DNA from 3 places in the Allobosea sp. P4_E12 genome. Region 3 is predicted to be linked to each of the others. Evidence: predicted binding sites of a transcription regulator. Region 3 holds the regulator's gene; each other region holds the start of a gene.
The links. The regulator PhoB, encoded in region 3, activates phosphate uptake and scavenging genes when phosphate is short. The targets are predictions, from matches to a motif close to TGTCATNNANCTGTCAT.
Positions count from the first base shown of each region.

Region 1: AC1DW9_RS00915 (DUF47 domain-containing protein) is a predicted target of PhoB. The motif match lies at 6,779-6,795, and genes of this name have one in related genera.
Region 2: phnC (phosphonate ABC transporter ATP-binding protein) is a predicted target of PhoB. The motif match lies at 3,183-3,199, and genes of this name have one in related genera.

Region 1 is NZ_JBFUIY010000001.1:188,534-196,596, forward strand. It holds gene AC1DW9_RS00885 (ABC transporter permease) at 1-599, opposite strand, end outside; gene AC1DW9_RS00890 (ABC transporter permease) at 596-1,573, opposite strand; gene AC1DW9_RS00895 (ABC transporter substrate-binding protein) at 1,736-3,292, opposite strand; gene AC1DW9_RS00900 (IclR family transcriptional regulator) at 3,522-4,325, shown strand; gene AC1DW9_RS00905 (NUDIX hydrolase) at 4,604-5,038, shown strand; gene AC1DW9_RS00910 (inorganic phosphate transporter) at 5,095-6,108, opposite strand; gene AC1DW9_RS00915 (DUF47 domain-containing protein) at 6,121-6,765, opposite strand; tRNA gene AC1DW9_RS00920 (tRNA-Ile) at 6,895-6,970, opposite strand; gene AC1DW9_RS00925 (methyl-accepting chemotaxis protein) at 7,092-8,063, opposite strand, start outside.
Region 2 is NZ_JBFUIY010000002.1:299,481-306,431, reverse strand. It holds gene phnE (phosphonate ABC transporter, permease protein PhnE) at 1-298, opposite strand, end outside; gene phnE (phosphonate ABC transporter, permease protein PhnE) at 295-1,176, opposite strand; gene phnD (phosphonate ABC transporter substrate-binding protein) at 1,269-2,186, opposite strand; gene phnC (phosphonate ABC transporter ATP-binding protein) at 2,258-3,076, opposite strand; gene AC1DW9_RS03430 (ImuA family protein) at 3,302-4,129, shown strand; gene AC1DW9_RS03425 (Y-family DNA polymerase) at 4,146-5,618, shown strand; gene AC1DW9_RS03420 (error-prone DNA polymerase) at 5,615-6,951, shown strand, end outside.
Region 3 is NZ_JBFUIY010000008.1:130,075-138,137, reverse strand. It holds gene pstS (phosphate ABC transporter substrate-binding protein PstS) at 1-755, shown strand, start outside; gene pstC (phosphate ABC transporter permease subunit PstC) at 851-1,822, shown strand; gene pstA (phosphate ABC transporter permease PstA) at 1,836-2,723, shown strand; gene pstB (phosphate ABC transporter ATP-binding protein PstB) at 2,768-3,568, shown strand; gene phoU (phosphate signaling complex protein PhoU) at 3,617-4,336, shown strand; gene phoB (phosphate regulon transcriptional regulator PhoB) at 4,370-5,068, shown strand; gene AC1DW9_RS12610 (YnfA family protein) at 5,188-5,508, opposite strand; gene AC1DW9_RS12605 (TIGR03862 family flavoprotein) at 5,583-6,800, shown strand; gene greA (transcription elongation factor GreA) at 6,810-7,277, opposite strand; gene AC1DW9_RS12595 (DUF1801 domain-containing protein) at 7,841-8,063, shown strand, end outside.

The DNA.
Region 1 (8,063 bases), on a different contig from region 3:
GAGCCCATCACGATGATCGGCGCGATGGTGTTGGGCAGCACCTGGCTGAAGATGATGCGCGGCGTCGACTGGCCGATCGTCACGGCGGCCTGCACATATTCGCGCGTCTTCAGCGACAGGACCTCGCCACGCACCAGTCGCGCCACGGGCGGCCAACTGACTACCCCGATCGCGAGCACGATCGAACCAAGCTGTGGTTGCAGGATCGCGACCATGACGATGGCGAGTGCGAAGCTGGGGATCGTCTGGAAGAACTCGGTGAAGCGCATCAACGCATCATCGACGAAGCCGCCCGCATAGCCTGCAATCGCGCCGAGCGGCACGCCGATCAGCAGCGCGACCACCGTCGAGACCACGCCGATCATCAACGAGACACGCGCGCCATGCACCAGCCCTGAAGCGATGTTGCGCCCCAGCGTATCTGTGCCGAGCGGGAAGCGCTCCATGGCGAAGGGTGCAAGGAACGGACGGCCGACCGTGCGCCATGGCGATTGTGGAAAGAGCGACGGCGCCAGCAAGGCGAAGACGATGACGACGAGCAGGATGATCAACCCGACCACCGCCCCGCGGTTGCGCGCGAAACGCTTAAGGAAGCTCATGATGTCGCCTCGATGCGCGGGTCGGCCAGCCGGTAGACCAGGTCCGTGAGGATATTGAAGCCGACGACCATGGCCGACGAGACGAAGAAGACACCGAGCAGCACCGAGTAATCGCGCTGCACCAGGGCATCGAACATCAAGCGGCCGATGCCGGGCCAGGCGAAGACCGTCTCGGTCAGCACGGCCCCGCCGACGAGCTGGCCCGCCTGCAGGCCAGCCAGCGTCACGACCGGAAGGATAGCGTTGCGCGCGACATGCCGGCGCGAGACGACCCCGGGTGAAAGCCCCTTCGCGCGCGCCGTCTTGACGAAATCGGCACCGGCAATCTCCAGCATAGAGGCCCGCATCATTCGCGCGTAGAGCGCCGTGAAGAACAATCCGAGCGTCAGCGCCGGCAGGAAGAGATGCTGCGCGATATCGAGCGCCCGAGCGAGGCCGGTATAGTTCGCGCCGATCGTCTCGAAGCCGACATTCGGCACGAGGCCGAGCTTCAGCGAGAAGACGATCTGGCTCATCAGCGCGATCCAGAAGAGCGGTGTCGCGTAGAAGACGAGGGCAAGCGTGGTGATGACGCTGTCCTGCCAGCGCCCGGCACGCCGCGCCGCAAGCGCGCCCATCAGGACGCCCAACCCCAGCGAGACGAGAAAGGCTGCGCCGGTCAGCAGCAGGGTCGCGGGCAGTCGGTCCAGGATCAGCTCGAGCACGGGCCTCTGCTGGCGATAACTGAAACCGAGATCGAGCGAGGCATAGCCCTTGAGATAGATCCAGAGCTGTTGGATCAGCGGCTGGTCGAGGCCAAAGCGCGCCCGCAACTGCTCGAGCAGCACCGCATCGGCCGCACCGGCCTCTCCCGCGAGAACCTGCGCGGGATCGCCCGGTGCGGCGCGGATCAGGAAGAAATTCAGGATCGCGATGGCGAAGAGGACGACGATCCCCTTCACCAGCCGGCCCGCGAGAAATTGAGCGAGGTTCATCAAAATCCTTCGGCGCTACGGACGGGCAAGATGACCGGTCCGCGTCTCCCCGAAAGGAGCACGCTCAAACCCGGGATGGTCTTCAGGAAGAGGCGCGTCACAGAGTAGTGGCGTCATGTCGTCCCGGATCGCCGCGACGCGACGTCCGGGACGGCAATGGCCTCACTCCTTCCAGGCGTCGCGGAAACCGTCATCCACGCCAATGCCGGTGGTGACGAGGTTCTTGACGTTGCAGCGATAGATCGTCGGGAAGTCCATCTCGAGCAGCCAAAGTACCGGCAGCTCGTCTGCCAGCAGCTTCTGCACCTTGGTATACAGCTCCTGGCGCTGCGCATCTGTCGGCGCGACGGCCGCCTCGGCGAAGAGCTTGTCGACCTCCGGGTTCGAATACCCGCCGACATTGGCGAAGGGATTACCCTTGGCGATGTTGCTCGAGATGTAGCTGCGCGCCACACCCATCGCCGGATCGCCGAGCTGGTAGAGGAAGTTGAAATTCAGGTCGAAGTCCCAGTTGCTGGCCTTCTGGGTCCAACCGGGCACGTCGGTGTTTTCGATCTGAATCTTGACCCCGACATCCTCGAGATTCTGCTTGATCGCCTCGGACCAACGGCTCCAGGTCTCGCCATAGGGCAGGTTGAGCAGCTTGATCGTCTCGCCCTTGTAGCCAGACGCCTTGATCAGCTCCTTCGCCTTCGCCGGATCGAAAGCATATGTCGGCACGTCGGACGAGTAGAAGCGCGTCTTCGACGAGATCGGCCCTGTCGGCAGCTTGCCGAGCCCGCCCCAGACCACATCCTTCCCGAATTCGCGATCGATCGCGTACATCAGGCCCTGGCGGAATTGCTTGTTGCCGAGGATGCCGTTGCGCACATTCGGCGTCAGCCAGGCATGCGGGGCGAACATCTCCCAGCCGTTGGTCGTCATGCAGGTATTGGGCAGCTTCGAGAGCCGCGCCACGTCGTAGACATCGACAGAGCCCCCGGTCAGCACGTCGACCTTGCCGGTCTCGTACGCCACCGCGCGCGCCGCCGCATCCGGGATGATCTGCCAGTAGATCTCGTCGAGGTTCGGCTTGCCCTTCAGCCAATAGTTCTCGTTCTTGACGAGGTGGATATAGGAGCCCTTCTTCCACTCCTTCAGCTTGAACGGACCGGTGCCGATTGGCGTGTTGTTCGCCGGATTCGCCCGATAATCCGTGCCGTCATAGATGTGTTTCGGGATCATCGGCGCCGAAGCGACTTCCTGGGTCATGATCATCGGGCCGAAGGGCTGCTTCAGTGTGATCTTGACCGTGAGATCATCGACCTTCTCGATTTTCTCGACCTGAGCGTTGACGATCGGCCGCCAGCGCGGATGAACCTCGCGCAGGAACTTATCGAGGGTGAACACGACGTCGTCCGCCGTGAAGGGCTTGCCGTCATGCCAGGTCACGCCCTCCTGGAGCTTGAAGGTGTAGACCTTCGCGTCAGGAGAAATCTCCCAGCTCTTGGCGAGCGATGGCTGCGGATTGAGCTTCTCGTCGTAACGCAGCAGCGACTCGTAGATATTGCCGGCGACCATGTTGGTCGGGCCATTCTGGTTCAGCCCCTGCATCAGCATTGGAGGCTCGGGCTGCACCACGACATGCACGGTGCCCCCCTTCTTCGGCTCCTGCGCGGTGGCTGCCCCGAGCGCGAGCACTGAAGCGGCAAGCGCCAGGCCAAGTCTCAATCCGGTCATCGTTGTTCTCCCGTTCCCCTGTGCCGGTTCCGGCAGCTGCGTGAGCGCACCGGGCACGGCCTCTCTTTTCGACTGGCATCGCGGCCTACCGGGATCGCACCCGAACATGTGCCGATTAGCAAGCTCCGCGCCATTGAAAGCCAGAGTCAAAATTCGTGTCAATGACTGACATGGCGTGTTATTAGACGACACGATGAAAGATCGGGCGATTGGCGCTGCGAGAGGGCCGATGAACAGCGCAGGCGACAGCCGGACCGCGAAACTTCCGCCGGGCGTCCCGATCGTCAGGGCGCTCGACCGGGCCATTGCCCTGCTCCGCGCCTTCCGCCCCGAGCAACCACGCCTCGGGCTGAGCGAGCTCGCTCGCCAGGTCGGACTCGACAAGGGCACGACGCGGCGGCTGCTGCAGACATTGCAGCTCAACGAACTGGTCGAGCACGACGAACGCTCGCAGACCTATGCATTGGCGGTCGGGCTGATCGAACTCGGCAGCGCCGTCACGACCGGGCGCGAGCTTCGGGACGTGGCCGGCCCCTATCTGACCGAGATCGCCGAGAAGACCGGCGCGACCTCGTTCCTATGGGTTCATATCTCGGGCCGCGCACTCTGCGTGGACCGCGTGCGCGCCTCACTGCCGCATGTCGATGCGACATGGTTCGCGGTCGGTGCTCAGGCGCCGCTGAACTGCGGCGGCGGCCCACGGGTGATCCTGGCCTATCTCGACGAGGCGCAGCGGCGACAGGCACTGGCCCTGGAACTGCCAAAGCGCGCGCCGGCAAGCCAGACGGACCCCGACCTGCTCTGGCGCGAGGCTGATCGTATTCGCGCGCAAGGCTGGGAGCTGGCCGCCGACGACTTCTTCATTGGCTTGACGGGCGTCGGCGTACCGATCTTCGACCGCAGCGGCGCGCTTGCCGGCGCACTCAGCATCTCGTCGCTGACCTCGATCGTCGCACCTGAAGGGCGCCCAGCGCATCTCGATGCCTTGCAGGACGCTGCCATGCGCATCGGGGCGCGCCTTCTCCCCGCCTGATCGACGTCTGCCTAAGCAGCAGGCTAGGGAAAGGCAGCTGATTCCTGTATGGGACGCAAGGCGCGCGACGAACCCGCCAATCGGCGAGCGCGCTTGCCGACTGGAGCCGACGCTCGGGCTCTCAAGGGCTTCGAGCGTTCATTTCGCTGCAATGAAGCATGGCCATCACCGCTGAGGCGGTCAATCCACGGCCTTTAAGGCGTTGGACGGCTATTCGATATTGATTTGCCGGCTTTCTAACATAGGTTCTGTTTACGGATGGGAGGGCACAGGTTTCGATGAAGAAGGCGAAGTCAGGATTGGGGAAGCCGCGCTCGCAGATCGCCGCGCTCCCCATCCGCCGATCGCCGACGGGGGAGCCGGAGCTTCTCCTGGTCACGACACGCACGACGCGGCGATGGATCGTTCCCAAGGGCTGGCCCATCAAGGGCAAGAAGAACCATGAGGCTGCGGCGATCGAAGCGCGCGAAGAAGCCGGCGTGATCGGCAAGGCCCACAAGAAGCCCGCGGGGCGCTACATCTATTGGAAGCGGATGAGCGACCACTTCGTTCTCTGCAAGGTGGCGCTCTATATTCTTGATGTCGAGCGTCGGCTTGAAAAATGGGCCGAGCACAATCAGCGGCTTTCGCACTGGTTCACGCTTGAAGATGCTGCCGAGATTGTCGACGAGCCCGGCCTGAAGGCTGCGATCCGCGCGCTGAAGTTGAATTGACCGACGCTGCGGGTTGCGCAGACTCAGCGCCCCTCGGCGGCGCCTCCTGATCCCGGTCACCGCCCGGTCAGGAACAGGCCGGAGACAAAATAGGCGATAGCCGAGATCAGTCCTGCCATCGGCATCGTCACGATCCAGGCGAAGACGATGCCGCGAGCCACCCCCCATCGCACGGCCGTCACGCGCCGGGCGGCGCCGACACCGATGATCGCGCCTGTGATCGTATGCGTCGTCGAGACGGGGATGCCGAGATAGGTCGCCATGAACAGCGTGATCGCGCCGCCCGTCTCCGCGCAGAAACCCTGCTGGGGTGAAAGCCGGGTGATCTTCGAGCCCATGGTGTGAACGATCCGCCAACCTCCACAGAGCGTGCCGAATGCCATGGCCGCCTGGCAGGAGATGACGACCCAGAACGGCACCGAGAACGTCTCGCCCATCATGCCATGCGAGAACAGCAGCACCGCAATGATGCCCATCGTCTTCTGCGCATCATTCGCCCCGTGTCCGAGCGAGTAGAGCGAAGCCGAAACGAACTGCAGCAGCCGGAAGGTGCTGTCGACCTTGATAGGGGCCACGCGCAGGAACACCCAGGAGACGATCAGGACGAGGACCAGCGCCAGGGCGAAGCCGATGGCCGGAGACATGAAAATCGCGACGAAGGTCTTGCCGAGCCCCCACCAGACGATCGACGAGAAGCCAGCCTTGCTCAGCCCGGCCCCGACCAGTCCGCCGATCAGTGCATGCGACGAACTCGACGGAATGCCTGCAATCCAGGTGACGACATTCCAGACGATGGCGCCGGTCAGGGCACCGAAGATGACACGGTCATCGACGATGGCGGTCTGGACAATGCCGGACCCGACGGTCTCGGCGACATGCAGGCCGAAGAACAGGAACGCGATGAAATTGAAGAAGGCAGCCCAGAACACCGCCCAGCGCGGCGCCAGAACCCTGGTCGAGACGATGGTCGCGATCGAATTGGCCGCATCGTGAAGTCCGTTCAGGAAATCGAACAGAAGCGCGACCGCGATCAGGAAGACCAGGGCAAAGGCGACGCTTGAGAAATCCACCGGGCCAACCGCCTAGAGATGTTCGAGGACGATACGGCTGACGCGCTTGGCGACATCCTCGAAACGGTCCACCACCTTCTCGAGATGGTCGTAGATCTCTGCGCCGACGATGAAACCCATCGTGTCCGAAGTCTGGTGCGCCTTGAACAACGCCTTCAGGCCCTGGTCGTGCAGTTCGTCGGATCGCTCCTCGATGGCCCGGATATCCTTGGCGAGTGCGCCGATCGAAATCGCATGTTTCTTGATGTCGCGCAGCATCGGCAGCAGCACGACGACGCGCTCGGACGCCTGGACGATGACCGCCCCGAGTTCCTTCATGCAGGGCTCGAAGCTCGTAACCTCGAACAGCGTGATCGCCTTTACGGTCTTCTGCATCTGGTCGATGGCATCGTCCATCGAACCGATCAGCTCCTCGATATCGCCACGGTCGAAGGGCGTGATGAAGGTGCGGCCGACTTCCAGCATTACCTCCGCGGCGATCTCGTCAGCGCGATTTTCCTGGAAAAGCACCTCGGTGCAACCTGCCTCCACCGGGGTTTCGCCCCTGAGGAGGCCGTTCAGGGCCGCGGCACCTGCCACCAATGTCCTGGAATGGCTCTCGAACAGGTCGAAGAACTTGGGCTCCTTGGGCAGGAGCTTCTGAAACCAGCCGAGCATCGGCGCCTCGTTATGTCATCGATCCGTCACAATCGCGATAAGCGGTTGGTATATCGCTGTAAAGCGGCATGCGCGATCGCACGGGGCGTAATCCCGAGGGCGGCCGTCGCTAGGTGATTGAGAGGGAAATGGTGGGCCGGGCCGGATTCGAACCGGCACCGGCGCTGTTATGAGCAGCGAGCTCTAACCGTTGAGCTACCGGCCCGCTCTTCGCCTAACACCCTCGCCTTCTGTCCCGCAAGACCCCAGGCAGCCCCCGCAACTGAAACGGCCCCGCTGCGTCTCGCGAGCGGGGCCGTTAGCAATGGTTGGATGCAGTGGATCGCTCAGGCCGCCCGGGCGACCGACGCCCCGCCGTGCCCGGCGACGTGTCCCTCGCGGAACTGGAAGCGCCCGATATGTTCGGTCAGCGCGCGGGTCTGCTCATCCGTCAGTGCGAGCGCGGCATTCGTCTCCTCGACCAGCGCAGCATTCTGATGCGCCATCGTGCCGATGCCGTCGATCTCGTTGTTGATGGCGGAAACGTCGCTTGCCTGGCTCCGCGCCGTTTGCGAGATGCCGTTCATCAGTCCGGAGAGATCGTTGACCGAGGACACAATACTTTCGAACATCGCCGAGGTCTCCTCGACGAGGCCGACACCGACCGCGACATCGCCATGCGCGGCCTCGACCAGGCGCTTGACGTCGTTCGAGGCATCCGCCGAGCGCTTCGCGAGACTGCGCACCTCGGCCGCGACGACCGCGAAACCGCGGCCGCTGTCGCCGGCGCGCGCCGCCTCCACTGCCGCATTGAGSGCCAGCAGGTTGGTCTGGAAYGCGATCTCGTCGATCATCGAGATGACTTCCGAGATCTTGTCCGACGACGCGCGGATGCGGCGCATCGCGTCCAGCGCCGAGGCGACGACCTTTTCGCCCTGCTGGGCACGCTGCTCGGCGCTCTCGGCCATGCCCATGGCTTGCGAGGCCTCGTCGGCCGTCTTCTTCACGGTGCCCGCGAAGGCGCCGAGCTGATTGGTCGCCATCGAGACAGCGTTGCTTTCTTCCGTCGTACGCTCGGCGAGGTCGGTGACACCATCGAGAATCTCGCTGGTCGCACTGCGCACGGCCGAAACCGTATCCGAAAGACGCGCGAGCGTGCTTTCGAACTCTTCGGCGAGGCCGTTGGCGCCGTCCTTGAGCTCGGCGAAAGCGCCGTGATAGCTGCCCTTGACCCGGGTCGAGAGCTGGCCAGCCGACAGTTCGGCCAGCACTTCGCAGGTTTCCGAAAGCCCGGCCTGGACGGTTTCGAGCAGGGCATT
Region 2 (6,951 bases), on a different contig from region 3:
TGGTGCCGAGAAAGGCGATGGCGATGGTCTCGAACAGCGCTTTCACGAAGATCACGGCGCGGGCCGCAGAGCCGGGATCCGGCGGCAGCATCAGCACGACGAATGTGCCGAGATTGCCGATGCCGGTGATGATCTTCCAGAACGAGACTTCCAGTGTGGTCAGGCCATAGAGGAAGAGGCCGAGCAGGGCGGCAACGACCGCGATGGTGGTCAGGCGTGTCTTCAGCGAGCCGTCGATGGCGCCTTGGTGGCGACGGACGAGATCGGCGCGCTCGGTGGCGGTGAGGACGAGGCTCATGAGCGGTGCTCCAGGTTGAGCAGGGCGTGGCGCAGGCGCTCGGTGCCGTAGTCGATCAGCATGACGGTGACGATGATCAGCAGCAGGATGGCGCTGACATCGGTGAAGTAGAACTTGCGGATGGCTTCGATCAGATCCTGGCCGATGCCGCCGGCCCCGACGAAGCCCATGATCGAGGCGCCGCGGACATTGATCTCGAAGCGCAGCAGCGCGTAGCTGGCGAAATTGGAAAGCACCTGCGGGACGACGGCAAAGCGGATCGTCTGCCACCAGCCCGCGCCTGTCGCGGTGAGGCCGTCGACCGGCTTCATGTCGATGTTCTCGACCACCTCGGAGAAGAGCTTGCCCATCGCACCCATGGTGTGGATCGCGATGGCGAGCACGCCCGGCAGCGGGCCGAGGCCGAAGGCGATGACGAAGATCAGCGCGAAGACGATCTCCGGCACGGTGCGGCAGAATTCGAGGAATCGGCGGGTGGCCCAGCGCAGCCAGCCGGCACGGCCGAGATTGGCGGCGGCGGAAAAGCAGAGCAGGAAGCCGCCGACGGCGCCCAGCACGGTGCCGACATAGGCAATCAACAGGGTTTGCCAGAGCAGTTTCAGCCAGCCGTTCAGGCCCCAGTACCATTCCTTGAGATCGGCACCGAGCGTGGCGAGGTGCAGGGTCGGCAGGGTCTCGAGGATGTATTTCGGGAAACGCCAGGCGTTTGCGGCGAATTTCGCGAGATCGACCTCCGAGCCGATCGCGGAGAGGGTGACGCAGGCGATGAAGATGGCGGCGCCGAGCAGGGCCTGGCGGCGCTTTGCGCCCATCTCGCGCCGATAGAGATCGGCATGGCCGCGAATGGCGGGGTCGTTGCGATCGATCGTCAGGGTCATGTTGGTTCCGTCGCGGGGTTCGCCAGTCGCGGCGGGACGCCACTCCGTCACGGCCGGGACATGCCCGGCCATGACGGTCGGCGGGTAAGCGCTTACGAAGACTTCTTCTTGCGGAGCGCGTCGACGAACTTGTTCAGTTCGATGATCGGGTCGTAGGCCTTGTTGTCGACCGCGACGAGCGGGCCCTGCTTGCCTTCATAGATCTTGTCGAAGGCGACCTTGTCCTTGGTGGCGAGGTTGAGGACGGCGTCGCGGATCGAGGCCTTGAGCGGCTCCGGCAGGTCGGAAAGATAGGCCATCGGCGAGTTCACGATCTGCTCGGACTTGTAGATGATCCGGAAATCGTCGGCCTTGACCATGTTCTTGCGGGCCATGCGCTGCAGGTTGGATTCCTGCTCGTCGTTCCACCAGTTGGCGGCGATGTCGACGGTGCCCTGGCCGAGCGCGATGACCGCGTTCTCGTGGCTGCCGGTATAGACGACCTTGCCGAAGAAGGTCTCGGGCTCGATCTTCATGCCGTCGAGCACGAAGCGCGGCACATTGTTGCCAGAGGTGGAATTGGGATCGACGAGGCCGAGATTCTTGCCCTTCAGGTCCTCGACCTTCTGATAGGGCGAGTCCTTCTTCACGTAGAAGACGGAGTGGTAGCCCTTGGTGCCGTCGAGATTGGTCTCGATCGCGAAGGCATCGACCTTGGCGCCGGTCATGCGGGCGCGGGCGAAGGAGGCGGGGCCGTACATGCCGATATGGATGTTGCCGGCGCGCTGGCCTTCGATGATCGCGGCATAGTCGTTGGCGATGCGCAGCGTCACCTTGGTGCCGAGTTCCTTCGCGAGGTAGTTGACGAAGGGGGTGTAGCGCTCGACGACGCCAGACGCGTTCTCGGACGGGATGATGGCGAAGATCAGCTCCGGATACTTGGCTTTCCAGTCCTGCGCGAAGGCGGGAGCGGCGAGCGTCGCGGCCAGGCCGGCGGCGGCGAGCGTGAGGGTATGACGACGGGTCAGCATGGTTTGCTCCTGTTGAAGGCTGTTGGTGGTCTTTTCAGGCGTGAGTGGTCCTGGCCGGGCTTGAACCCGGCTCAGGCTGCGGTCTGCTTGGCGCGCTTGGCTTCGGCGATGGCGATGGCATCGAGCGCGTCGAGCGCCTCGGCGCCGGCATCCTTGGCCTCGATGCCGTAGAGTTCGGCCGCGATCTCGCGGGTCAGCGCCTGCGGCACGTCGTCGAACACGACCTTGCCGGCGGCCATGCCGATCAGTCGGTCGCAATATTTCGCCGCGATATCGAGATCATGCAGATTGCAGATCACGGTGATGCCGTCCTCGCGATTAATGCGGAAGAGCGCATCCATCACGACCTGGGTGTTGCGCGGATCGAGCGAAGCGATCGGCTCGTCGGCAAGGATGACCTTCGGCTCCTGGACCAAGGCACGGGCGATCGCGACGCGCTGCTGCTGGCCGCCCGAAAGGGTCTCGGCGCGTTGGGCGAGCAGATGGCCCATGTCGAGACGCTCGAGTGCGGCGATGGCGCGGATCTTGTCGTCCGGCGAGAAGCTCTTCACCAACGTCAGGAAGGCCGAGCGGTGATTGAGCCGGCCAAGCAGGACATTGGTCAGCACGTCGAGGCGGCCGACGAGATTGAACTGCTGGAAGATCATCGCGGTGTCGCGACGCCAGGCGCGCAGTTCGGCGCCCTTCAATGCGGTGACATCGCGCTCGTCGCTGATCAGGCGGCCGGAACTCGGCTCCGCCAAGCGGTTGATCATGCGCAGCAGGGTCGACTTGCCTGCGCCGGAGCGGCCGATGACGCCGACCATTTCGCCCTTCGGGATCGACAGCGAGACATTGTCCACGGCGGCTTTGCCGCTGAAGCGCTTGGTCAGGCCTTCGATACGCAGCATGAACGGTCTTCCCATCGAGGAGCGAGCATGGCGACATCCGGACATGGGCGAGGCGCAGTCCGGAGCTCATGCTCTCTTGCAGTGCGCAAACCGGTATCGGCGACAGATGACAGGGCCGTGACAGCAGGATCGGGGGCTGTGGGGCGGGGCGTCACGGAGGCTGTTGACTCGTCTGAGGCGGCGGAGTCATAAAGAACAAAATAGGAACATTTGGAGTGCCAAGACGTGAGCGATCATGCCGTCGCCGCGCTGCGGCGAAGCATTGCCGGTTTGGAAAGCGTCTCCGTCTCGCTGGGCGAGGAGGCGAGCTTCAGCCTTGGCCACGCGGCGGCCGATGCGGCGCTGGGGCCGCTGCGCCGCCATGCCCTGCACGAGATCGTGGCTGCGGCGCATCAGGCTCCAGCGGCGACGGGCTTCGTCGCCGGGCTGATCGCGCGGCTGGAGCGGCGGCCGGTCGTCTGGCTGCGGCAGGATTCCGCCGGCGCGGAAGGGGGCGAACTCTATGCGCCGGGGCTTGCGGCGTTCGGGCTCGATCCCGACCGGGTGCTTGCGGTGCGGGGGCGCGATCCGCTTGCCGTGCTGAAGGCGGCGGGCGACGCCTTTCCGCGCGGCAATGACCCGCGCTCGGGTATCGGCGCGGTGGTGATCGAGCTCGAAGGTGCGCCGGCCTGCCTCGATCTCACGGCCAGCCGGCGTCTCGTCCTGGCGGCGCGGGATGCCGGCGCGACGGCTTTTCTCCTGCGGCTGGGAAGCAGTCCTGCTCCAAGCGCGGCGACGATCCGCTGGTCGGTTTCGGCGGCGCCTTCGGAGGGACGGATGAGAGCGCATGGGCCGGGCCGGCCGAATTTTGCGGTCACGGTGCTGCGCAACCGGCATGGGGCGACAGGGCAGTGGGTGATGGAGTGGGACAGTCATGCGTATAGCTTCCGCGAGCCGCTTCCTGTCGCTCTGGTTCCCGCGCCTGCCCATCGACCGGATCAGGCGCAGCCAGGGCGCATCCGTTCGGGCAATATCGCAGAGGCCTGGCCCGCAGCCCGGCGGGCCAGCGGATGATCCTGGTCCTCTTGTTGTGGTGGGCAAGGCGAAGGGCGCCTTCCGGCTGACGAGCCTCGATGCCGAAGCCGAACGTCTCGGCCTTCATGCGACCATGGCGCTGGCCGATGCGCGGGCGATGATCCCGCGGCTGGTCGTGGTCGAGGAGGACAGGGCGGCCGATGCGGCCCTGCTCTGCGCCGTTGCCGACTGGTGCGACCGCTATACACCGCTGGTCGCGCTCGATGGTGAGGATGGATTGCTGCTCGATATCTCGGGCTGCACCCATCTCTTTGGCGGCGAGGCCGCGCTTGGCCGCGACTGCCTGCTTCGGCTGAAACGACAGGGCTTTACGCTGCGCGCCGCCATTGCCGGGACGGCGCGCGCCGCCTGGGGTGTCGCGCGCTATGGGCGCGGCGGCATCGTGCCGCCGGACGGGGAGAGCGAGGCCCTGTGGCCCTTGCCGACCGCGGCGCTTGGACTGGAGGCGGCACGGCAGCACGGGCTCGCGCGCATGGGCCTCACCCATATCGCCGATCTGGAGACGCGGCCGCGCGCGCCGCTGGCCGCCCGTTTCGGCCGCGACCTGCTCGACAGGCTCGACCAGGCGCTCGGCCGCCTGCCGCAGGCGCTGTCCCCGCGACGACCGCTGCCGAACTGTATGGCGGAGCGGCGTTTTGCCGAGCCGCTGGCGCATGAGGCCGGTATCCGGGCCGCCCTGGCCGGCCTGGAGGAAAGTCTCGCCGGCATGCTAGAAGCGCGCGGCGAAGGCGCAAGACTGTTCGAGGCGAGCTTTTTCCGCAGTGACGGGGCCGTGCGCCGTCTCGGCATCGAGACCGGGATGCCGTTGCGCGATCCGGCTGCGCTCGACCGGCTCTTCGCCCTGAAGCTGGATGCCTTGGCGGACCCGCTCGATCCCGGCTTCGGCTTCGACCTGATCCGGCTCTCGGCCGGTGCGACCGAGCCTTTCGCCGTCGATCAGGGAACGCTCGCCGCCGCGGGGAAGGAGGAGCCCGACGAAGCCGCTGCCGAGCGGGCATTGACGGAGGTCGCCGATGCGATCGCGGCCCGGATCGGCCCGGATCGCGTGCGGCGTTTCCTGGCGCAGGACAGCCATGATCCCGAGCGCGCGGCGCTGGCGGTGCCCGCCCTGCGTCATGGCGAGCTGGCAAGGCTCGGCCTTTCCCCGGACTGGCCGGCGCCGAGCGCTGTCCCGGAACGGCCCCTCCGGCTGCTGTCGCGGCCTGAGCCGATCGAGGTCCTGGCCGAAATTCCGGACGGACCGCCGACGCGTTTCCGCTGGCGGCGCGTGCTGCATGAGGTCGCCAAGGCGGAGGGGCCGGAGCGGATCGCCGCCGAATGGTGGGCGACGACGGGCAGGATCGCGCCGACCCGCGACTATTTTCGCGTCGAAGAGCCGGGCGGGAGGCGCTTCTGGCTTTATCGCGACGGACTCTATGGCCGCGAGGCCGCGCATCCCCCCTGGTTCATGCACGGGCTTTTCGCGTGAGCGGGCTCAATGGCAATCGCCTGCTCGAGGCTGCCCCGGGAGGACCAGCCGTGCGCTATGCCGAACTCGCGGTCACCTCCAACTTCTCCTTCCTGCGCGGAGCCTCGAGTCCGGAGGAACTGGTTGGCCGGGCGGCCGAGCTCGACCTTGCCGGAATCGGGCTCGCCGACCGCAATTCTCTGGCCGGCGTGGTGCGGGCCCATGCGGCGATGCGCGAGGCGGGTATCGCCACAACGAAGCTGACATTCGCGGTCGGGGTCCGCCTCGTCCTGTCCGATGGCACGCCCGACCTGCTCGCCTATCCCCAGGATCGCGACGCCTATGGCAGGCTCTGCCGCCTGCTGACCCACGGCAAGATGAAGGTCGAGAAGAAGGGCGAATGCATCCTCACGCTCTCCGACCTGCGCGAATTCGCGGAGGGCATGCTGCTGATCCTGATGCCGGAACGGCGGCCGGAGAGCGAGATCGCTACGGCTCTCGCGAGCGTTTCCGAATTTGCGCGGGGTCGGCTCTGGCTGGGTATCGACATGCCGCATCGCGGCGACGACCGGCGCCGGGCCGATGCACTGGCGCTGCTCGCGGCCAGGGCGGGTGTGCCCTGCCTTGCCGTCAACGACGTGCTCTATCATGTGCCCGAGCGGCGGCCCTTGCAGGATGTCGTCAGCTGCATCCGCGAGCATGTCTCGATCGAGCGGGCCGGGCGCATGCTGGAGGCCCATGCCGAGCGCCATCTCAAATCGCCGCGCGAGATGGCCCACCTGTTCCGGCATGCGCCGGAGATGGTGGCGGAGACGGTGCGCTTCCTCGAACGCTGCCGGTTCTCGCTCGACCAGTTGCAATATGAGTATCCGGACGAGCCGGTGCCTCCCGGGAGCACTCCGCAGGAGCATCTGGAGCGTCTCGCCTGGGAAGGGGCGCACAGGCGCTATCCCGAGGGCGTCCCGAGCAAGGTACGCGACCTGCTGCACAAGGAATTCGCACTGATCGCGAAGCTCGATTACGCGCGCTACTTCCTGACGGTCCACGATATCGTGCGCTTCGCCCGTGCACAGGAGCCGCCGATCCTGTGCCAGGGCCGGGGCTCGGCCGCGAATTCGGCGGTCTGCTACTGCCTCTGGGTCACCGCGGTCGACCCGATGGAGGGCAATTCGCTCCTGGCCCGCTTTCTCTCCGAACAGCGCAAGGAGCCGCCCGATATCGATGTCGATTTCGAGCATGAGCGGCGCGAGGAGGTGATGCAGTATATCTATGAGCGCTATGGCCGGCTGCGCGCCGGCATCTGCGCGACGGTGATCTGCTATCGGCCGCGTAGCGCCATTCGCGAGGTCGGCAA
Region 3 (8,063 bases):
TCCCGACCGTCATGGGTGGCGTCGTTCCGGCCGTCAACATTGCCGGCGTCGAGCCGGGCAAGCTGAAGCTCACCGGCGCGATCATCGCCGACATCTATCAGGGCACCATCAAGAAGTGGAACGATCCCAAGATCGTCGCCATCAATGCCGGCCTGACCCTGCCTGACGCCAACATCAACCCGGTCTATCGTTCGGACGGCTCGGGCACGACCTTCGTCTTCACCGACTATCTCTCGCGCGTTTCGCCGGACTGGAAGTCGAAGATCGGCACCAACACGGCCGTGCAGTGGCCGGTCGGCATCGGCGGCAAGGGCAATGAGGGCGTCTCGGCCTCCGTCAAGCAGGTCGCGAACTCGATCGGCTATGTCGAGTACGCCTATGCCAAGCAGAACAAACTGGCCCATGCGCTGGTCGAGAACGCCGACGGCCAGTTCCCGGCTCCGGACGACAAGTCCTTCCAGGCCGCTGCCGCCAATGCGAACTGGAACGAGGCTCCCGGCTTCGGCATCTCGTTGAACAACCAGAAGGGCGCCCAGGCCTGGCCGATCACCTCCGCCACCTTCCTGCTCGTCCATGCCAAGCCGGAGAAGCCCGAAGAGGTGCAGTCCGCGCTGAAATTCGTCGACTGGGCCTTCAAGAACGGCGACAAGCTCGCGCTCGATCTCGACTACGTGCCGCTCCCGGCCAACGTCAAGGATCAGGTCCGCGCCGCCTGGAAGGGCGCCACCGACCCGGCTGGCAAGCCGATCTTCTGATCCATGCTATGACGCGAGGCGGGTTGTTCCCGCCTCGCGTTCGACTTTGTGAGACCCGTTTCCTCGTGCTTCTTATGCGACCGGAGTAACCACGGATGGCTGCCGTGACAGACCAGATGGCCGCGCCCGGCGCGCCCGCCATTCGCCGCACTCCAAAGGGCACCTTCGACATTGTCTTCCGCAATGCCAGCCGGGCCGCCGCGCTCTTCGTGCTGGTGCTGCTCGCGGGCATCATCGCCTCGATGATCATCGGCGGCTGGCCCGCCTTCCGCGAATTCGGCCTTGGTTTCATCACGTCCAGCGTCTGGGACACTCAGAACGAGCAGTATGGCGCCTGGCCTGCCATCGTCGGCACCTTGTCGACCGCGCTGATCGCGCTGGTCCTTGGCGTGCCGCTCTCGCTCGGCATCGCCGTCTACCTCACCCAGCTCGCGCCGCCCTGGTTCAAGCGCCCGGTCTCGACGACGATCGAGCTGCTCGCCGCCGTGCCCTCGATCATTTACGGCATGTGGGGTCTCTTCGTTTTCGTGCCGCTCTTCGCGGCCTATGTGCAGATCCCGGTCTCGAACATCGTCGAAGGCATTCCGCTGGTCGGCACCGTGCTGTATTCGCGCTCGCCCTCGGGGCTCGGCATCCTGACGGCCGGCATCATCCTCGCCTTCATGATCATCCCCTTCATCGCCTCGATCACCCGCGACATGCTGGAGCAGATCCCGTCCGTGCTGCGTGAGAGCGCCTATGGCATCGGCGCCACGACCTGGGAGGTCGTGCGCCATGTGCTGGTGCCGCAGGCCGGCGTCTCGATCATCGGCGCGATCATGCTCGGTCTTGGCCGCGCGCTTGGCGAGACCATGGCGGTGACCTTCGTCGTCGGCAATGCCAACCGGCTTTCGGCCTCGATCATGGACCCCGGCTCGACCATTGCCTCGCGCATCGCCAACGAATTCAACGAGGCGATGGGCCTGCAGCTCAACGCGCTGATCGCGCTCGGCTGCATCCTCTTCTTCGTCACCTTCGTCGTCCTCGTGATCGCGCGTATCCTTGTCGCGCGCGTCAAGTCCTTCTGAGCGGAGCCTGGCCATGAACAGCGCCGTCACCCCGCCCGCAACGACGCCTCATCAGGTCTGGGGCCGCGTCCGCCCCGCGCGCCGCACCGCGGATCGGGCGATGAAGATCATCGCCACCAGCTTCACTCTTCTCGCCATCTTCGTGCTGTTCTGGATTCTCGGCATGCTGCTCGTGAAGGGGATCGGCGGGCTCTCCGTCGCGACCTTCACCCAGGTCACGCCCGGTCCCGGCAGCGAGGGGGGCGGCCTTGCCAACGCCATTGTCGGCTCGATCGTGCTGACCTTCCTCGGCATCGCCGTGGCGACGCCGGTGGGCGTGCTCGCCGGCACCTATCTTGCCGAATACGGCAAGGGCTCGAAGCTCGCGGACCTGATCCGTTTCATCAACGACATCCTGCTCTCCGCGCCGTCGATCCTGATCGGCCTCTTCGTCTACGTCATCCTGGTCGAGCCGTTTCGCGGCTATTCCGGCTGGGCCGGCGGCGTGGCGCTGGGCATCATCGCGATCCCGGTGATCGTGCGCACCACCGAGGACATGCTGCGCCTCGTGCCGAGCTCGTTGCGCGAAGCCGGTGCTGCGCTCGGCGCCCCGCCTTCGGTCGTCATCACCAGCGTGACCTGGAGGGCGGCGAAATCCGGCATGGTCACCGGTATCCTGCTGGCCCTGGCGCGCATCGCCGGCGAGACGGCGCCGCTGATCTTCACCGCGCTGAACAACAATTTCTGGTTCTCGCCCAGCCTCGTCGGCGGCGTCTCCAACCTGCCGGTGACGATCTACCAGTTCGCCTCCGCCCCCTATGAGAACTGGCAGCAGCTCGCCTGGGCCGGCTCGCTGATCATCACCGTCTCGATCCTGTGCCTCTCGCTTATCGCCCGCCGTATCGTGCGGGGCGGCAAATGAACGGCCCCAAACCCTCGTCGCGTTCGATCTGAAGGAACAAGTCGATGCTTTCGACGCTGGAACTGAGCCCGCAAGCGCTTGATGCCGAGGCCCCCGTCCGGATCGCGGTCAAGAACCTCGATTTCTACTACGGCGAGCACAAGGCGCTGAAGAACATCAATCTCGACTTCCGGGACCGCCATGTCACGGCCCTGATCGGACCGTCGGGCTGCGGCAAGTCGACCCTGCTGCGCATCTTCAACCGGATCTACTCGCTTTATCCGGAGCAGCGCGCCACCGGCGAGATCCTGCTCGACGGCCGCAATGTCATCAGCAACGATATCGACGTGAACGAGCTGCGCTCGCGCGTCGGCATGGTGTTCCAGAAGCCGACGCCCTTCCCGATGTCGATCTACGACAATGTCGCATTCGGCATCCGCCTCTATGAGAAGCCGCCGAAATCCGAGCTCGATGACCGCGTCGAAGGTGCGCTGCGCCGCTCCGCGCTCTGGGACGAGGTCAAGGACAAGCTGAAGACCTCCGGCATGGGCCTGTCCGGCGGCCAGCAGCAGCGCCTCTGCATTGCGCGGACCATTGCCCAGAAGCCGGAAGTCATCCTGTTCGACGAGCCGACCTCGGCGCTCGATCCGATCTCGACCGGCAAGATCGAGGACCTGCTCGAGCAGCTCAAGACCGACTTCACCATCGTCATCGTCACCCACAACATGCAGCAGGCGGCGCGTATCTCGCAGTACACCGCCTTCATGTATCTCGGTGAGGTGATCGAATTCGACGCCACCAACACCATTTTCATGAACCCGCACAAGAAGCAGACGCAGGACTACGTCACCGGCCGCTTCGGCTGAACCGGCGCCCAGCCTTCCAACTGCTTTGCCGACAAAGGATACGCCGCGATGACTGATCACATCGTCCGCTCATATGATGCCGATCTCGAGGGGATCCGCCGCAGCCTGGCCGAGATGGGGGGCATGTCGGAGCGCATGCTCGGCGATTCGACGGTCGCCCTGGTGCGCCGCGACACCGGTCTGGCGCAGAAGGTCATCAGCGCCGACCAGCGCCTCGACAATCTGCAGCGCGAGGTCGAGGAGAAGGCGGTGCTCACCATCGCCCGGCGCCAGCCGCTCGCCAACGACCTGCGCGAGCTGATCTCCGCCATCCGCATCGCCGCCGATATCGAGCGTGTCGGCGATCTCGCCAAGAATATCGCCAAGCGCGCGGTCGCCATCTCCGGCCAGTTCCAGCCGCCGTCGCGCGCGGTCGTCGGCCTCGAGCATATGAGCCGCCTGGTTCAGGCCCAGCTCAAGGACGTGCTCGACGCTTACGCCGTCAGCAACGAGCAGAAGGCCATGGAGGTCTGGCGCCGCGACGATGAGATCGACGCGCTCTATACCTCGCTCTTCCGCGAGCTGCTCACCTATATGATGGAAGACCCGCGCAACATCACCTTCTGCACGCATCTCCTGTTCTGCGCCAAGAATGTCGAGCGCATCGGCGACCACACCACCAACATCGCCGAGACGATCCACTATCTCGTCACGGGCGAAGCCTTGGACGCAGCCCGCCCGAAGCTCGACACGACCAATATCCTTCTGGACGCCGCCACCGGTGAGTGACCGGCGCCCGACACCTTTGGGACCGAGTGAGACATGCCTGCACGCATCCTGATCGTTGAGGACGAAGAGCCGCTGACCCTGTTGCTGCGCTACAATCTCGAAGCCGAGGGCTTCGAGGTCGACAGCGTCGCGCGTGGCGACGATGCCGAGCTGCATCTGCGCGATCATACGCCGGACCTCGTGCTGCTCGACTGGATGCTGCCGGGCCTTTCCGGCATCGAGCTCTGCCGGAGGCTGCGGACCCGTCGCGATACCGAGCGGGTGCCGATCATCATGCTCACCGCCCGCGGCGAGGAAACCGAGCGTGTGCGCGGCCTCGCCACCGGGGCCGACGACTATGTCGTCAAGCCGTTCTCGCTGCCCGAGCTGATCGCCCGCATCCAGGCGTTGCTACGCCGCGCCAAGCCGGGTCATGTCGCCGGCCTGTTGGCCGCCGGCGATCTCGAACTCGACCGCACCACCCGCCGTGTCCGCCGCTCAGGCAGCGAGCTGCATCTCGGCCCGACCGAGTTCCGCCTGCTCGAATTCCTGATGCAGGCGCCGGGGCGGGTCTATTCCCGGGCCCAGCTGCTCGACGCGGTCTGGGGCCGCGACGTCTATATCGACGAGCGCACCGTCGACGTCCATGTCGGCCGGCTGCGCAAGGCGATCACTCCTGACAACGCCAAGGACCCGCTGCGGACCGTGCGCGGTGCCGGCTATGCCTTCGACGAGACCTTTGCGCGGAGCTGAGACTTGGATCATCGGGGACTTGGATCATCGGGCCGGATATCGAATCCGCCCGACGATCTAACCGTCTATGGTTGCATCGGCCTTCCCGAAAACCGCAATCCACCTTTCGGGCCGATACCCTAGCGCGGCCCTGCGATAATAATCGCCGCGCCGGCGAGGCAGATCAGCCCACCGATAATGTCCCAGCGGTCGGGGCGAAAGCCTTCCACGGCCCAGAGCCAGGCGAGCGAACTGACGATGTAGACGCCGCCATAGGCGGCATAGGCCCGTCCGGCGGCTTCGCTCTCCGCCAGCGTCAGCAGCCAGGCGAACAGGGCGAGCGAAAACAGTCCGGGTACGAGCCACCAGATGGGCTTGTCGAGCCGGAGCCAGCCCCAGAACGCGAAACAGCCGGCGATTTCGAGAATGGCTGCGCCGAAATAGGCGGCGATGGTCGGCATGGTTCCTCCCTGTCGATGGCCTTCGGGGCGGGATTACCCTTGACTGCAGGGCGCGCTGACGGCAAGCCGGACCGATGCCCACACATCACGTCGCCATTATTGGAGCAGGGCCCTCCGGGCTGATCGCGGCCGAGCGCCTTGCGGCAGCCGGGGACACCGTCACGATCTACGATCGCATGCCCTCGCCGGCCCGCAAATTCCTGCTGGCCGGGCGCGGCGGATTGAACCTTACCCATTCCGAACCGCTCGACAGGTTCCTGCCCCGCTATCGCGATGCGCAAGCCTGGCTGGAGCCGGCCATTCGCGCCTTCCCGCCACAATCCCTGCGCGACTGGGCCGATGCGCTCGGGCAGGACACGTTCGTCGGCAGCAGCGGCCGCGTCTTCCCGCGCGCCATGAAGGCCTCGCCCCTGCTGCGGGCATGGCTGCGCCGGCTCGATGGTCTCGGCGTCGCCTTCGCGCCTGGGCAGCGCTGGACCGGCTGGAGCGAAGCGGGAGCTCTGACGTTCCGGAGCCGCGATGGCGCCGATGTCGAGGCGCGGCCCGACGCGACGCTGCTCGCGCTCGGCGGTGCGAGCTGGCCACGGCTGGGTTCGGATGGTGGCTGGGCACCCTTGTTGGCGGCGCGCGGCGTTGCGATCGCGCCGCTGCGCCCGGCCAATGGCGGTTTCACGGTCGATTGGTCCCAGACCATGCGAGAGCGTTTTGCCGGAGTACCGTTGAAGCGCATCGTCCTGAGCTTCGGCGGCCAATCCGTGCCCGGCGAGGCGATGATCGATGCGACGGGTCTGGAAGGCGGCGCGGTCTATGCACTCTCTGCCCCGATTCGCGAGACGATCCTGCGCGAGGGCAGGGCGGTCATCACCATCGATCTGCGGCCCGATCACGAGGCGGCACTGCTGGTCCAGCGCCTCGCGCATCGTCGCAAGGGCGTGACGCTGAGCAATCATCTGCGCAAGGCTGCAGGTCTTGCTCCATCCGCGATTGCGCTGCTGCGCGAAGCGGCGAAGGGGCCACTCCCCGAAGACGCGGAGAGGCTGGCCGCACTGATCAAGGCCGCGCCTCTGGTGCTCACCGGTCTCAGACCGATCGAGCGGGCGATCTCCACCGCCGGTGGCGTCGCCGCGGCCGAGGTCGAGGAAGGCTTCATGCTGAAACGCTTGCCCGGTACCTTTGTCGCAGGCGAGATGCTGGATTGGGAGGCGCCGACCGGCGGCTATCTGCTGCAGGCCTGTTTCGCGACCGGAGTCGCAGCTGCAGCAGGGATTCAGGCCTGGCTCGCGGATAGCTGAACGATCGCCTCAGGAGATCGCGATGATCTCGACCGCCTCAGTGCCGATGCTGACGCTCTCGCCAATGCCCTTGCCCATCAGCGCGCTCGCCAACGGCGCGACATAGGGCAGCGTTCCGTGTGCCGGATCGGCCTCGTCCTCGCCGACCAGCCGCCAGTTCTGCTCGCGCCCATCGGCCCGGCGGATCGTCACTGTCGAGCCGAAGCGGACGATGTCGTGCCTTTCCTGCGCAGGGGCCAGCTTGGCGCTGGCGCGCCGCGCCGCCCAGTAGCGGAACTCGCGCCGCGTCTGAGCGATCTCGGTGCGGTCGCCTCCGGCCAGCGCCGCCGCGTGTTCGTCATGCCAGCGCGCCAGCTGGGCCTCGATCTGTGCGAGCCCCTCAGGCGTCACGAGGTTCGGGTGAGGCGAGACTGGCCGGTCCGGCAGCTCGTCCAGGGTCCCTCTTTCCTCGGCTTCCTTGACGAAGGCGCGAGTCATTCTGGCCTCCTCCTATTGATCTCGGCACATCCGGCGAACCGGACCACAGCTTTCAGTGTTACGTCCTCACGACTGCTTGCGATGCAGCGCCAACCCGATGCTGGAATCTGAAGCGGCGATCACTTGGAGATGGGGATCAGGCACTGCCGAAGACAAGACCCGAACAGTCTACACCCCCGTGTCCGGCCGCACCATCAAGAGCAGAGCCATCGCGCGCTGCCCCTGGCCCCCGATCACGAGCGCAGTCCCGTTCCCAAGGGGGCAGCCGATGCCGGAAGAGCGCCGCGCTTGCGTCGGGCCGTCCGTCGCGGCCACCTTGATCCTGAGTTGCGAGACCCGACGGCGATCGTTGCGCGCGCAGGCTTCGATTGACTGACGTATAGCCCAATGATTATGAATGCAGATCAATAGCCAGAGAGTTATGCGTTGTGATCCGTGCAGACACACCGTGCTCTCCAAGACGTTTACCGGCCGGCCCAGCCTCTTCGAGAGGTTGCGCTGCGATCTCGAGCAGACGGTTGGCCCGATCCCAGAAGCGAGAGTTCCGGAGAGAAGGGAAGATCATGAGCCAGAGCGAGTCCCAGAACGAAAACTCCCCGTCTCGGATGATCGACGAGCGGATCACCGAGCTGGGCGACTGGCGAGGCAAGATGCTCTCCCAGCTCCGCGTATGGATCAGGCAAGCCGATCCTGAGGTGGTAGAGGAGTGGAAATGGCGAGGGGTTCCGGTGTGGTCCCACGACGGATTGATCTGCACTGGGGAGACCTACAAGAGCGTCGTCAAAA